DNA from 3 places in the Peribacillus sp. YIM B13477 genome. Region 2 is predicted to be linked to each of the others. Evidence: riboswitches for the same ligand, from Rfam matches in the RefSeq annotation. Region 2 holds a riboswitch; each other region holds the start of a gene.

Region 1 (4,874 bases), on a different contig from region 2:
ATGGTCGTGGTCGTGATTGTGATGATGGTGAGCATGTCCATGTACCTCGACATGTTTACGATAGTTTTCCAAATCACGCGCCCCGCTTGATTTGCCTTCACTGGCTTCAATTACTCGTTCTTGCAGAATGTTCTGTAAGGTTGGATGATATCCAAAGTACTTTGCCAATATGAATTCTCGATCATGATATTGCTCTTGATAGCCTTTCAGCATTTCCTCCATTCTTTCCATCAACACCCCAGTGAAGAGGAAATATGGCAGCATCACAATTTTTTTTGCCCCTAATCGGATGCATCGTTCAATACCTTCATCCACGTGTGGGTCCGTTACACCCATGAAGGCTGTTTCGACCCATTTAACGCTTAATTTTTCCCATAATAATCGTGAAATTTTATATATATCACTATTGGCATCAGCATCACTGCCACCTCGGCCAATTAGCAATATCGCTGTCTCAGAATGTTCAGAGGTCGTATCGAATCCCGCTTCCTCAAGACGGTCTGTCAGGATCGTCAATACATCATGGTGGACCCCGATCGTTTGGCCATATGTGAATTTCACTTCTGGATACTTGGTTTTCCCATCCTCTATTTCAGCTGGGATATGTAACTTCGAATGTCCTGCATGCAACAAAATGATCGGTATGACGATAACTTCAGTAGCCCCTCGTTTTACACAATTATCAATTCCTTTGGATATATTCGGTGCCGCAAATTCCAAGAAGCACGTTTCCACTAGGAAACGCCCGTCCATTGCCGGAATCATATTTTCAATAAAATGACGGACTTCTTCATTTCCCGAAGCCAACCGGCTTCCGTGTCCTACGAACAAAACTGCTTTCATTTACTTTCCCCCTCTTGATTAGTCTTCACAAGGCGCAGGCTCTATGTTTATTTTGGGAGCGATGTCCTGATAAGAAAAATTCTGTATCTTTTTCGAACGTTTGAAGTATTTAAAAAGCCGCTCATTTGGATGGGCATTTTGCTTATACTCGCCGACAATGTCCGTGATCAGTTCTACAAGCTGTTCCGGTTCAATGCCTTCCGCTACCGGCTGACCCGGATGGGCTGTTCTTCCAACCGGTTTAGCTCCAAGAAATAAGTCGAACTTCCCTTTTCGGAAGACAATCCCGATATCATCCATCACAGCACTATAACAAGCCATCCCACACCCATTAAAACCGATGTTCAGTTCCTTGGGCATGCTCATTCCGCCAAGCACCCGGTGTATTTCGTCCGCATAAGGAATGGATTCCGCTTTTTCACCATCACAGAAATCACAGGCTTTTAATGTCAGTACATCCCCAATCGGCGACAAAAGAAAGTTAGCTGATTGCAATTTCCCTGTAATGACTTCCGGATCCATTGTCGGGATCTTTAAGACGATTTTATGATTTGGTGTATATTCCATCGTTCCCTTTTCCCCGACAACTTCCGCAAGTGTCATCATTTGTTTGGGAGTGAATTGTTTATTCGCCACACCTGGACTAACGGCAAGTTCAAATACCGACTCCATTTTTTGCTGAACAATCGTCTGAATGGATTGCTTAACGGCTTGACCCTTGACTCTTGACAGAGCCTCCATTGCCATTTCAAAGGAAGCTGGCTTCTTTTCTGGTGCTTTTGTAAGTAATCCAACTCCTCCAGCGGACTCGGTTAAGGCTTCTTGATCTAATGCCCACGGTTCCGCTTCTTTTTGCAGTCGCTGATGCGGCTTCAATGTTTGCTTTTCCGAATTCAGCGTATATTTTCTCTGATAGCCTCTTGGTGTGATGATTTTGTCATCATATAAAAAGGTGGATGAATTACCGATAATGACGGTTGTCAACATTCCAATATCGTGATTCAACATATCCTGCAAATTGGTTATGACAATATCCTGCCTATCGCGATAAGCACTTTTCACCAACCCGACAGGTGTATCCGGCGAGCGGTAGCGAAGGAGAATCTTCTGTGTTTCAACAATTTGCCGGGTCCGCCTGCCGCTGCGCGGATTATAAAGTGCAATGACAAAGTCTGCCATTGCAGCTGCTTCAACCCTTTTAGCGATCAGTTCCCAAGGAGTTAAATGATCACTGAGGCTGATCGTACACGAATCGTGCATGACGGGCGCCCCAAGTAAAGACGCACATGAGTTGATTGCTGAGATGCCAGGAATGACTTCAATGCCCACTCCAGTTTCTTCTTTCCAGCCTTTTTCAATCAATACTTCATAAACCAACCCTGCCATTCCGTAAACTCCGGCATCCCCACTGGAAATCACCGCCACTTTCTTTCCCAGCTCCGCTTGTTTCACTGCTTCCTGTGCACGTGATACCTCTTCAGTCATCCCCGTACTAATGATCGTTTGATCTGTTAGCAGTCCCTGAATGAGTTCAACATAAGTTTTATAACCAATGATGTAGTCACTTTCTTGAAGGGCTTCGACGGCACGTTTGGTAATGTGTTCAAAATTCCCGGGCCCAAACCCCACGACGAATAATTTACCGTTTGTACTCATTAAGACATCTCCTTTTACGCTTTGTTCTTTGAAATACCCGTATGAGCAGGAAAATCCGGATTAGGGGTCATTTCCCCGTCATTGTACTGATAGATCATCTGTGGAACAAACTCACCCTCATCGATATTACTGACGATCTGCCGACCGAAATCAGGCGTTTCCACTCGATACCAGTTTCCTTGGGGATAGGCAATCACAACGCAGGCATCCTTACATCTTCCGTTACAGCGTGTCCTCGTTGTATGGATTTTCAGATCCAGCCCTTTTGAAGCAATTTCATCGCGAATCGCTTGGGTTACTTCTTCCCCGCCCTTTTTCATGCAGCTGCTCCCATTACAAATCAACAGATGCGTATTTGTACCCGTCAAGTTCCAAGTAGTCATCTTCTTCCTCCTGAGTTCAGGGAAAAGGCAAAATAAAAAACCTTAACATAAGAGTCAAGGTTTTAGAAAAACTATATGAATGAGGAGCCAAAGGCAAGCATGCCAAATCCTCCCAAAATCGTCATAGTCCTTCTACCTTTCCCTCCGAAAAGTATCATGCAATTTTAAAAGCAGGTTTCCTGGCTTACGCTTCATTTTACTTTGTCCCTTCCCGGCATAATGCCAGTGGCTATCGACAATTTCATCAGCGATTACAGTAGCGGGGGCTGCATCGGATTTTCACCGATTTCCCTATTATCCCTTGCTTATTCACACAAGGGCACTTTTAAAATGAAATATTTGGTTTTATTATACATTTCCAACTAACTTAATCTATCATATAACAACTTTGTCAAAATTCAATAGTTTATTCCGACTGTTTAGAAAAGTTTAAACGTGTAAAACCAGTTACAATCCTTTCCTCGCAACAAATTTCGGCCTCCAAAAAAAGATAGTGTAGCTGGAATTATTTCTTTATGGTACACTATACGAGAATTTTCTAAATAATTACATAAGTTTCATGGTGTTGAATTTCTCGGAATTCAGCTTAAAAGGGAAGCCGGTGAAAATCCGGAGCGGTCCCGCCACTGTAAAGGGAAGTTCCATTACGTTAACTTTAATCCACTGTCAAATGAGATGGGAAGGATGTAATGGGATGATGAACCAAAGCCAGGAGACCTGCCATGAAGCGTGAAACTGTTTCAGCCTACGAGGATGGGCGTGCGGATCAGGCAAAATGGCCCATGGTTGGTTCATGCTGCAAAATTCCTGTTCATTACGCACTTCTTTCCTTTGAGAGAAGTGCTTTTTAGTTTGGGCGCCGCTTTTCTTCTCAAGATTGATCAGAACAATTAAAAGTGTTGAAAGGAGAAAGAATGAAAAGAACCAATTGGAAAATTATTTATTTTGTCATTTTACTGCTTTTTGTCCCGAAACGGGCATTGGCCATGCATATCATGGAGGGCTTTTTACCCATAGAATGGGCTATATTCTGGTGGGCCGTGACGCTTCCATTTTTAATCTTGGGTTACCGGTCCATTAGGTCCAAAGTAAGGGAAAACCCAGAAACAAAAATGATACTTGGCCTATCGGGCGCATTTGTATTTATATTATCGGCCCTAAAGATTCCTTCCGTTACGGGAAGTTCTTCGCACCCTACCGGAGTTGGTTTAGGTTCCATACTATTCGGACCGTTGGCCATGAGTGTGGTCGGCTCCATCGTTCTGTTATTTCAAGCTGTTTTACTGGCACACGGAGGATTGACGACATTAGGGGCCAATGCATTCTCCATGGCCGTTTGCGGACCCTTCATTGCTTACTTTGTCTTCAAGGGCGCAACTAAATTGGGATGGTCTTTTTCACTTGCCGTATTCTTGGCAGCTGCTTTTGGGGATTTGGGCACCTATGTGGTAACTTCTGTTCAACTTGCTCTTGCTTTCCCTTCCGAGGTAGGAGGATTCATGGCCTCTTTCAGTAAATTTGCAGGAATTTTTGCCCTGACCCAAATTCCCTTGGCCATCAGTGAGGGGTTATTGACAGTCGTCGTAATGAATTTCTTGAAAAAATACAATCTAGGCGAATTGAAATTGCTACGAGTTTTATCTAAGGAGGCCCGTTAAAATGAAAAAAAGTTTACTGCTGCTTTTCCTGGTTGTCATTCTTGCAACCTTACCGTTAATCACCCAACAAGGAACGGAATTTGGCGGTGCCGACGGCGAAGCTGAGGAAGCCATCACTAAGATCCATCCGGAATACAAGCCATGGTTCAACAGTATTTGGGAGCCGCCAGGTGCAGAAACCGAAAGTTTATTATTTGCGCTTCAAGCTGCAATCGGAGCCGGTTTCATTGGATACTTCATTGGTGTGATGAGACAAAGGAATAAGCAAACCAAACAAGAATTGGCCGAAAAATCGAAGCATGTTACTCATTGATAAATATGCCTATTTCAATGG
Region 2 (4,874 bases):
CCATAAAAAGATGGAAATGCGCGGTCAAGGAGAAGCACAGACATTCACCTGTAAATGCGGTTTTCACGAAAAACTATCTTCTTACAATAAACGAAGAGGGCAAAATAAAAATCAAAAAGTATCCAAAAATGAAGTATCCAATTATATGAAAAAGCAAAATAAAGAAGAGCCGATCAATACTGCATTGGCAGATGCCTTGGCGAAACTGAAATTCGATAAATAAAAGGAAAAGGATGGAGCATCGCTCCATCCTTTTTCGGTATATTCCTGCTTCGACTAAATTTCATTCAGTACGGTGCCATGTAATTCATATTCAAGTGTTTTGTCAGTGTGTGTGTGTTTATCCGAATCTACTCGTATGAGCGTACTGAATGGCTTCTGATCACCTGGACTGAAAATTGCTTCATCATTCTCTGGATTCCATAGGCTGTAAATACTCATGATCGTATCTTCCTCCTTTGGATGAGAAGACTAGTAATTCCCATGTTTGATTATCATCCAACTCTTCAATTGACTCTAACGCTGATCACCGGGACTAAACACCGCTGCGTCATTCTCTTTGTTCCATTGGCTTCTGATTGTACTCATCATGCACTATCATCTCCTTTGGTGAGAATGTCTTACAGTATTTGTATACCCGGATGGGACAGGTTAAAACATATATTTTAAAAAATGAAGAAATTTCAGTTTCTGAAGATGAAGAAAACTCCGGTGGAATGCAAACTTTTGCTACTACAAAGAGTGGTTCAAAATGGGAAAATCATACTAGGTTCATACAAGAATAATCGAATAAAATACAAATATAAATTGGTTAATAAAAAACCTCAGTTTGTATCGGTTTCTAATTACGATTCTTACTTAACTGGAATTAATTTGGAAGTTGACTGGTTACATAAAGGCGGGAAGGCATCCTTCAGTAAAAAGAACAGTACAAAAGATACTGCTAACATAACTGTTGATGGGGTTTATGTGCTAGGTGTTATAATTGCAGGACACCCTATTGGATTTAAATGGAATGGTTCGTGGAAACGCTCTTTAACATTAAAGAAATAGAAGTGATTAATTTTCAATAAAATGAATTTAGGGGTTTATCAGTCTGTATCACTGATAAACCCCTTTTACTATAGTCCAACAAGAATTTTCGAAAATATCCTTTTCACTTCACACATATTCGCCTAATGTTCGCTGTCGGACACCTTCAGCAACTTTTGCACGTAGAAAAATATCTAAGGCTTCATGCAGTGTGTATTCAATCGTGAAACTTTCCGTAGTCTTACTGGTCAATTTCCGTTCCTTTAACGCTGTTCCACGCTGTTTAATAACGTGTTTTTTCATGAAAAAAAGCACCTCCAAACATAGAAAAATAATAGTGATATGGAATATCACTGTTTCCTACGTACAGAAATGCTTTTATCCTACATGCAATTTCCGGCTTTTACGGTCATACCAACAGAAAAAAACCCTGCTACAACACGGAGAAACCGCATTATAACAGGGCTTATAAACTTTAGCGTCCCAGATAGGAATCGAACCTACGACCTACAGCTTAGGAGGCTGTCGCTCTATCCTGCTGAGCTACTGGGACATATATTAAAGTCGACGACTTATTTATTATATTTCTTATAGGCAAACTTTTCAAGCTAATAGCACATACTTATGAAAAAAAATCCTCATGAATGTTTAGCGTGTCGCTAAGCTTTCGTTTTTCCCCTTTTTTCATTAAATGGAATACTTTATTGTTCACTGGTTTCCTGGTACTATTATACTATAAAAAAATCAGGAGAATGATAGTGAAAAAATATAGAGTTTTAAGGATGGCGGCATTGCTGGGGGTTTTGATTTTACCTGGATGCTCACAAGGGATTTTAGAGGGGATAGCCACAAAGACGGCTGCACCGATTACGGAAGATGACATTGAAGTGGCCGAAGCGGCTGAGAATGGGACCGGGCAGGATTCGGAGGGGCAAATCGATACGGGAGGCTGGATGAAGGCCGAGTCCCCGGTCCAGCTTCCGATATTGATGTATCACAGCATTTCTGAAGGGAATGGCCTTCGGGTTCCAAGGGAGGAATTCCGATCACAGATGGCTTGGCTTCGGGAGAATGGTTACTATACATTATCCCCTGAAGAAGCATTCCTCGTGTTAACCGAGAATCGGATGCCAAGTGAGAAGTGCGTCTGGATTACTTTTGATGATGGCTATACTGATAACTACACGGAGGCCTTCCCGATATTAAAAGAACATGATATGAAAGCAACTGTCTTCATGATCGGGAAGTCCATTGATAAAGGTCATCACCTGACTGAAAATCAAATGTTGGAGATGAGCAGGGATGGGATTTCAATTGAAAGCCATACCATCAGCCATTTGGAGCTGAACCGCATGACCGCAGAGCAGCAAGAAGCCGAAATGGTTCAGTCGAAGGTGCTGTTCGACCATATCCTCGACCAGGACACGACAGTGCTTTCCTATCCGGTTGGCCGGTATAACGAAGAGAGTCTCAGGTTGTCAGAAGAAGCTGGATATAAGATGGCAGTCACTACCGAACCTGGGGGAGCTTCAAGCGACCAAGGGATGCATGCTCTGCATCGAGTTCGGATTTCACCAGGGTTATCGATCAATGGGTTTGCGTCGCTGATTGAAAATGCTTCAAAGCATTGAAGGTGGAAGGGTCATTTCGCACTTGTTCAGAAAAATCATATAATAATCGATTCTTACATGGTGTATAATGAAGGCAGTGAAAATTATATACATATGAACGATTTGGTGTCTTAATGACTTAAAAGGGAAGTTGGTGAAATGCCAACGCGGTCCCGCCACTGTATATGGGAGCTGACGGCTGTGTACCACTGTATGAGATATGGGAAGGTGCCGTTGACGATGACCATGAGCCAGGAGACCTGCCAGAATTCGTACACCTGTAACCTACGCGGATGGGAAGGTGTGTGGCAGACCCTAAGAAAGAGTCCGTATTGATATTGTTGCCATGCAAGCATCTTCCGTTTAACGGGAGATGCTTTTTGTTTTAGGGGTATCTTCCGGTATTGGTTTTCTCTGTTAGGTATGAAGAAATTAAATAAAAAGATTGTGGGGAATGAAAATGAAGAAGATTTTTGGTCTGATATTGTTGATGTTGCTTACTGCAGGCATGATGGTAGGCTGCGGTGGTGCTGCTGATGAAGGAAAAGAAAAGGAGCAAACGAATCATGCTCAACACGAAGCTTTCCCGATTACGATTAAAGATGCAAGCGGGGAAAAAGTTACGATAGAAAAAGAACCGAAGAAAATCGTTTCGTTGATACCAAGCAATACGGAAGTGGTCTTTGCACTTGGTTTGGGTAAAAAGGTCGTTGGTGTTTCCGACAATGATAATTACCCGGAAGAGACGAAAGAAATTGAAAAAGTTGGCGGAATGGAAATGAACACGGAGCTGATTGTCTCCATGAAGCCTGACCTTGTTCTTGCGCATGCATCAAGTGCCCATAATTCAAATGAGGGTTTGCAGCAGCTTAAGGATGCTGGAATAGATGTGCTCGTAGTCAATGATGCACAAAGCTTTGACCAAGTCTATGAATCTATTGATATGATTGGAAAGGCAACGGGAGAACATGATAAGGCAAACGAAATCGTTGCGGATATGAAAACGAAGCTCAAGGATATCCAGGAAAAAGCCAAATCCGTAAAGAAAGAGGATAGGAAGACCGTTTTAGTGGAAGTTTCGCCTTCACCGGAAATATACACACCTGGAAAAAATACGTTCATGAATGAGATGCTTCAGATTATTTCAGCGGATAATGCGGCTGCTGAATTGGACGGTTGGGCAAAAATTGATGAAGAGTCGATGATTGCTGCAAATCCTGATGTCATCATTACAACGTATGGTTATTATACGAAAGATGCAGTAAGTGAAGTGACGGCCCGAAAAGGATGGCAAGACGTAAATGCTGTTAAGAATGGCCAAGTCTTTGATGTCCATTCTGACTTGGTGACCCGTTCCGGTCCACGCTTAATAGAAGGAGTAGAGGAACTTGCCAAAGCAGTCTATCCGAACCAATTTGACAACTAAATGGGCGTTTGCTTATTTGATTGCGTTGTTGATTTTGTTATTCGCAATGACGATAGGCATTTCCTTTGGTTCGGTGCCAGTTCCGATTCCCGTACTTATACAAATAATCGGCAAGGAGATTTTCCACTTGCCGATTTCTGCCGATCCGGATGTGATGCTAACGAATATCGTGATGAACATCCGCTTGCCGCGGGTGCTGCTCGCTGGTTTGGTTGGGGCATCACTTGCGATTGCGGGTGCGGCTTTTCAGGGACTGCTCCGGAACCCGCTCGCTGATCCTTACACATTAGGTATTTCATCAGGAGCATCGGTCGGGGCCGTTTTGACAATATTCTTGAATATATCACTGCCATTCATCGGTTTATATACCCTTCCGGCATTGAGTATCTTATGTTCAGTGCTCACGATGCTCTGCGTACTGACTTTTGCAAAAAAAATGGATCGATCGATGAAAGTGGAAACGATCATTTTAACGGGAATCATTTTCAGCTCGTTTTTAAGTGCCTTCATTTCATTGATGATTGCGCTGACAGGTGATGAATTAAGACAAATCATCGGCTGGCTGATGGGAAGCGTTTCAATGCGCGGCTGGAATTATATCGTAATCATTATGCCGTTTTTTATCATAGGTTCGTTGACCTTGATCATGAATACAAAAGAATTGAATGCGATGACTTTCGGGGAAGACCGGGCAAAACATTTAGGTGTGAATGTCAAGCGGCGGAAAATGTGGATCTTGATAGCCGGTTCGACATTGACAGGGGCAGCCGTTGCCGTTTCAGGGGCGATTGGTTTTGTAGGATTGG
Region 3 (4,874 bases), on a different contig from region 2:
GTTGCAGTTACCACGGGGGCTACGGTGCGGACGGTTGGGGATATGGGGCAATTGACCGAAGCGCTTCCGATGTTCATGCTTCCAGACATCCCTTTGACCTTTGAAACTTTGACGGTCATTTTCCCTTATTCCATTGCCCTTGCGTTTGTTGGACTGCTTGAATCGTTATTGACGGCTCAAATTGTCGATGAGATGACTGACACGGACAGTAATAAGAATAAGGAAGCCAAAGGTCAGGGGATTGCGAATATCATCGCCGGATGTTTTGGCGGCATGGCAGGATGTGCGATGATCGGCCAATCCGGTATCAACATTAAATCTGGTGGAAGGGGCCGGCTCTCGACATTTGTAGCGGGCGCATTCCTTATGGTATTAATCGTGGTATTGAATGATGTCCTTATCAAAATACCGATGGCTGCACTTGTCGCAGTCATGATCATGGTTTCAATCGGGACATTTGACTGGTCTTCCCTAAAGAGGCTCACTAGAGCTCCTAAGTCGGATGCAGCCGTGATGATCGTGACGGTCCTCATTGTCCTTTATACACATGACTTATCAAAAGGGGTATTTGCCGGAGTGCTTTTGAGCATGATTTTCTTCTCGGCTAAAATTTCTAAAGTGGCAGTAGAGAAAACGGCAGACATCCAGGCTAAGAAAATCACTTACCGTATCAGCGGACAAATATTTTTCGCTTCTGTCCAGGACTTTATTTCAAAGTTCGACTTCAAGGAAAAAGCCGATGCAATCGTCATCGACTTCTCCCATTCCAAGATCTGGGATGCTTCGGCAGTCGGTGCTGTCGATACGGTTATTCTTAAATATCAGCTCTTGGGAATACCTGTCCAAGTCCAAGGACTCGATGAAGAAAGTTCGACATTGCTTGAAAAACTTGCCACCTCAGAAAGTAAAATATCTTAAAGAAGTAAAATTCTGCTGAATAGAAACTTTTCAAACCGACAAAATAGATAACATGAATCATTTCCTTTTGAAAGGAGCGAAAAGCATGACACCTGAGCAGGATTATACGGCAGCAAATCTGTCACCGGATTTATTGAATGAACTGAAAAGCTTTGAAAGCAAACTTGGCGAGGAAGCCAATAAAGAATTGATTGTCATCGCCTATGAAAAAGAAAAGGAATCTTTAAATTAAGAAAAAAGACTCAAACACCCTTAATGGGATGGTTGAGTCTTTTTTTGAATGTACAGAAAAAGGGTGCCCATGTTTTTAATGAGCAACCCTTTTCCTGTATTATTTGCTGAATACGTCGGTTAAGACCGGCACGATTTGTTTTTTACGCGATACAACGCCTTCCAAGACGGCGATGTTATTGTTTAATGAAACGTCATATGCCTTTTCAACCGCATATGCCGCTTTACCAAGGGCCAAGGCAACGGAATCATTAGTCAGGATATCCGTTACGACGAATAGGAACAAGTCCAATTCCTTCACTGCGATGACCGCTTCAATCGCCGCTTCCAATTCAGCTTGCTTAGCAAGGACTTCGTTCGGGTCAACAGCATTGACCTGTGCTATTTCCACTTTAGCCATTCCCATGGAGAATTCCTTTGCATCGAGAGTGATGAGCTGGGCAATCGTTTTGTCGCTCAAGTCAGCTCCTGCTTTTAACATTTCCAAGCCATATTTTTCTGCGTCGACTCCCGCAATGGCAGCGAGTTCCATTGCTGCTGCAACGTCCTGCTCCGTGCAAGTCGGGGATTTGAACAATAAAGAATCGGAAATGATGGCAGACAGCATAAGACCTGCGATTGCTTTAGGGACTTCAATTCCGTTTTCTTTATAAATTTTATTTAAAATGGTTGCCGTACAGCCAACTGGTTCCGCACGGTAATATAATGGATCGCTTGTTTCAAAGTTAGCGATACGGTGATGGTCGATAACTTCCAACACACGGACTTGGTCAATGTCTTCAGCGCTTTGCTGGCGTTCGTTATGATCGACCAGGATTACGCCATCAGCTTCCCCTGCAACTTTTTCCACAAGACGGGGAGCATCGAATTTGAATTGGTCCAATGCATATTGAGTTTCACCATTCACTTCACCCAGACGAACTGGTTCAGCGTTGATACCTAGCTGTTTTTTAAGATCTGCATAAGCGATTGCTGAACAGATTGTGTCTGTATCCGGGTTTTTATGTCCAAAAACTAATACTTTTTCCAAGATTTTATCCCCTTTTTCATAAATATTTTTTCCGCGAATCCCCTCAGTGCAATAACGGAGAGCCACCTTTACTAGACACTTTATTTTAACACAAAATCCCGTAAAATCAGCGCTTGATTTATCCATTCCCCCATAAAATCTTTCATTCCCCCACCCTCTTCCATCACTTTGTCAATAGATAAGGGTTGGTTTTTTTCAAATATATTAGTTGAATTATCATCGTATATGGCTTACGATAATATAAGCAGAAATACTAGATATTGATTACATAAACAATTCCAATAACTATATATAGAATTTTTATAATCCAAGGTGCCAGTGATGGCTGAAAAGGGAATCCGGTGTAAACCCGGAACTGTCCCCGCAACTGTAAATGTGACGAAATGAGAAAACCACTGTATAGCTCTCTATACGGGAAGGACTCAAAGTAGGATGATCATGAGTCAGGAGACCTGCCTTGAATTTTTCACGTTTCTTATTCTTCGGGGATTGAGATGATGAAACGATAGTATAACGGCTATTTTTTCATGCCTCTTTTATTCTATCGTTTGATCCGCTCAATTCTTTGGGCGGTTTTTTTATTTTAGCGGAAGTTAACAAGGAGGATTATTAATGACTCAAACATATAATGACACAGAAGCGAAATCCATCCAGCTTGAGATGTTATCGAAGGAATTCGAAGGCCGTCTCGATATGGAAAAGTTCAAAAAGCGTTTTACAAAATGGCTTGATCGCAAAAGTGACTCAACCGAAGAGCAGGCATCAAAAAAACTGATTCAGCTCGCTCTTGAAGGCGTGGATATCGATGCTCCGGATTGGACTTTCGTTGCTGCAGCAGAACTGTTGAATACAATGTATAGGGATGCACAAGCCAATCGAGGTTATGAAGGCAAGAGTTATGGTCCATTCTATGAGCTGATCACAGAACTCTCCCAGCTATCGGAAGGTCAGCGTTATCCCATTTATAAACCAGAACTGCTATCTTCATATACAAAAGCGGAAATTGAGGAATTGGGATCGGTGATCGACCCGGAAAAAGATAAATTATTCTCTTACATAGGCATCTACTTATTGAATGACCGTTATCTGGCCCGCCCAAAAAAGGACAAGGTCTTCGAACTGCCGCAAGAACGTTTCATGATCATCGCGATGGAAATCATGCGAATGGAAAAAACGGAGCACCGCCTGCAACTGATAAAAGAAGCATACTGGGCCATGTCCAACCTTTATATGACCGTTGCGACTCCTACACTCTCCAATGCAGGTAAAACACATGGACAGTTAAGCTCCTGCTTTATCGACGCAATTGAAGATTCCATCGACGGAATCTACTTATCAAACTACGATGCGGCAAAAGTATCTAAATTCGGCGGCGGTGTCGGTCTTTACGTCGGTAAGGTTCGCTCGCTTGGTTCCGATATCCGCGGTTTCTCTGGAAACAGTTCCGGCACGACGCCCTGGATTCGACTATTCAACCAGACAGCTGTAAGTGTCGATCAATTGGGTCAACGTAAAGGTGCCATCGCGATTTACTTGGATGCCTGGCATAAAGATATCATGAGCTTCCTCGATTTGAAGACTCAAAACGGCGATGACAGATTAAAAGCACATGATATTTTTACAGGTGTATGCATACCGGATTTATTCATGGAAGCTGTACGCGACAGAAAAGAATGGTATCTTTTCGATCCGCATACCGTTAAGCAAACCCTTGGATTTTCACTTGAAGATCTTTATGACGAAAAGAAAGGCGAAGGAAGCTTCAGGAATCATTATGCACTTGCTGTCGAGGCCGCAGAAAATGGCACGCTTCCAAACTATAGCTTTGAAAAAATCAATGCGATGGACATCATGAAAAGCATCATGATTTCTCAATTAGAAGAAGGCGTACCGTATATGTTCTACCGCGATGAAGTGAATCGGAAGAATCCGAATAAACATAAAGGTATGATTTATTGTTCTAACCTTTGCACGGAGATTGCCCAAAACCTAAGCCCTTCGACGATCACGGATGAATATGAAACAGAAGATGGAGATGTTGTTGTGGTTCGTAAAAGCGGGGATTTCGTTGTCTGCAACCTTTCATCCATTAACTTGCCCCGAGCGGTGGGCAGCGACGTTCTGGAAAGATTGATTCCCATTCAGATCCGTATGCTGGACAATGTCATTGATGTGAATAATCTTCCTGTCAAACAAGCATCCATCTCGAACAAACGGTACCGTGCAATTGGTTTAGGAACGTTTGGATGGCATCATTTACTTGCCACACAGAATATTTATTGGGAATCCGATGAGGCTGTTCACTATGCAGATGCTTTATACGAAAAGATCGCTTACTTAACTATCAAGGCATCCAACGAATTGGCCAAGGAAAAAGGATCTTACCCATATTTTGAAGGTTCTGATTGGCATACAGGGGACTATTTCGAACTGCGTGACTATACAGATCAAAAATGGCTGGATTTAAAAGCAGACGTGCAGGAGCACGGAACCCGTAATGGCTATTTAATGGCGATTGCCCCCAATTCATCGACAGCCAAAATCGGTAATTCCACGGATGGAATCGATCCTTTGTATGAAATTGAATTTTACGAAGAAAAGAAGAACTTCAAATTCAAGGTGACCGCACCAGGATTGACGCCAAATACGTATGAATATTATAAAAAGACGCGATTCAATTTGGATCAACTGGAAA

What was found. Region 2 has a riboswitch for cobalamin ahead of ACFX4H_RS19710 (ABC transporter substrate-binding protein). Riboswitches for the same ligand answer to the same signal wherever they lie in the genome.
Region 1: linked by a shared signal. The riboswitch ahead of ACFX4H_RS16860 ((2Fe-2S) ferredoxin domain-containing protein) and the one ahead of ACFX4H_RS19710 (ABC transporter substrate-binding protein) in region 2 are both predicted to bind cobalamin.
Region 3: linked by a shared signal. The riboswitch ahead of ACFX4H_RS10120 (ribonucleoside-diphosphate reductase subunit alpha) and the one ahead of ACFX4H_RS19710 (ABC transporter substrate-binding protein) in region 2 are both predicted to bind cobalamin.

The regions. Positions count from the first base shown of each region.
Region 1 covers NZ_JBHZPD010000005.1:199,892-204,765, forward strand. The annotation lists gene ACFX4H_RS16850 (sirohydrochlorin chelatase) at 1-843, opposite strand, end outside; gene cobJ (precorrin-3B C(17)-methyltransferase) at 862-2,499, opposite strand; gene ACFX4H_RS16860 ((2Fe-2S) ferredoxin domain-containing protein) at 2,514-2,882, opposite strand; cobalamin riboswitch at 3,035-3,224, opposite strand; cobalamin riboswitch at 3,426-3,621, shown strand; gene ACFX4H_RS16865 (hypothetical protein) at 3,605-3,733, shown strand; gene ACFX4H_RS16870 (energy-coupling factor ABC transporter permease) at 3,797-4,540, shown strand; gene ACFX4H_RS16875 (energy-coupling factor ABC transporter substrate-binding protein) at 4,542-4,853, shown strand; gene cbiQ (cobalt ECF transporter T component CbiQ) at 4,840-4,874, shown strand, end outside.
Region 2 covers NZ_JBHZPD010000007.1:110,130-115,003, forward strand. The annotation lists gene ACFX4H_RS19680 (DNA topoisomerase III) at 1-223, shown strand, start outside; gene ACFX4H_RS19685 (hypothetical protein) at 277-441, opposite strand; gene ACFX4H_RS19690 (hypothetical protein) at 712-1,053, shown strand; gene ACFX4H_RS19695 (hypothetical protein) at 1,162-1,335, opposite strand; tRNA gene ACFX4H_RS19700 (tRNA-Arg) at 1,512-1,585, opposite strand; gene ACFX4H_RS19705 (polysaccharide deacetylase family protein) at 1,815-2,663, shown strand; cobalamin riboswitch at 2,750-2,924, shown strand; gene ACFX4H_RS19710 (ABC transporter substrate-binding protein) at 3,103-4,068, shown strand; gene ACFX4H_RS19715 (FecCD family ABC transporter permease) at 4,031-4,874, shown strand, end outside.
Region 3 covers NZ_JBHZPD010000002.1:699,024-703,897, forward strand. The annotation lists gene ACFX4H_RS10105 (SulP family inorganic anion transporter) at 1-918, shown strand, start outside; gene ACFX4H_RS10110 (hypothetical protein) at 1,004-1,150, shown strand; gene ACFX4H_RS10115 (manganese-dependent inorganic pyrophosphatase) at 1,250-2,179, opposite strand; cobalamin riboswitch at 2,473-2,653, shown strand; gene ACFX4H_RS10120 (ribonucleoside-diphosphate reductase subunit alpha) at 2,792-4,874, shown strand, end outside.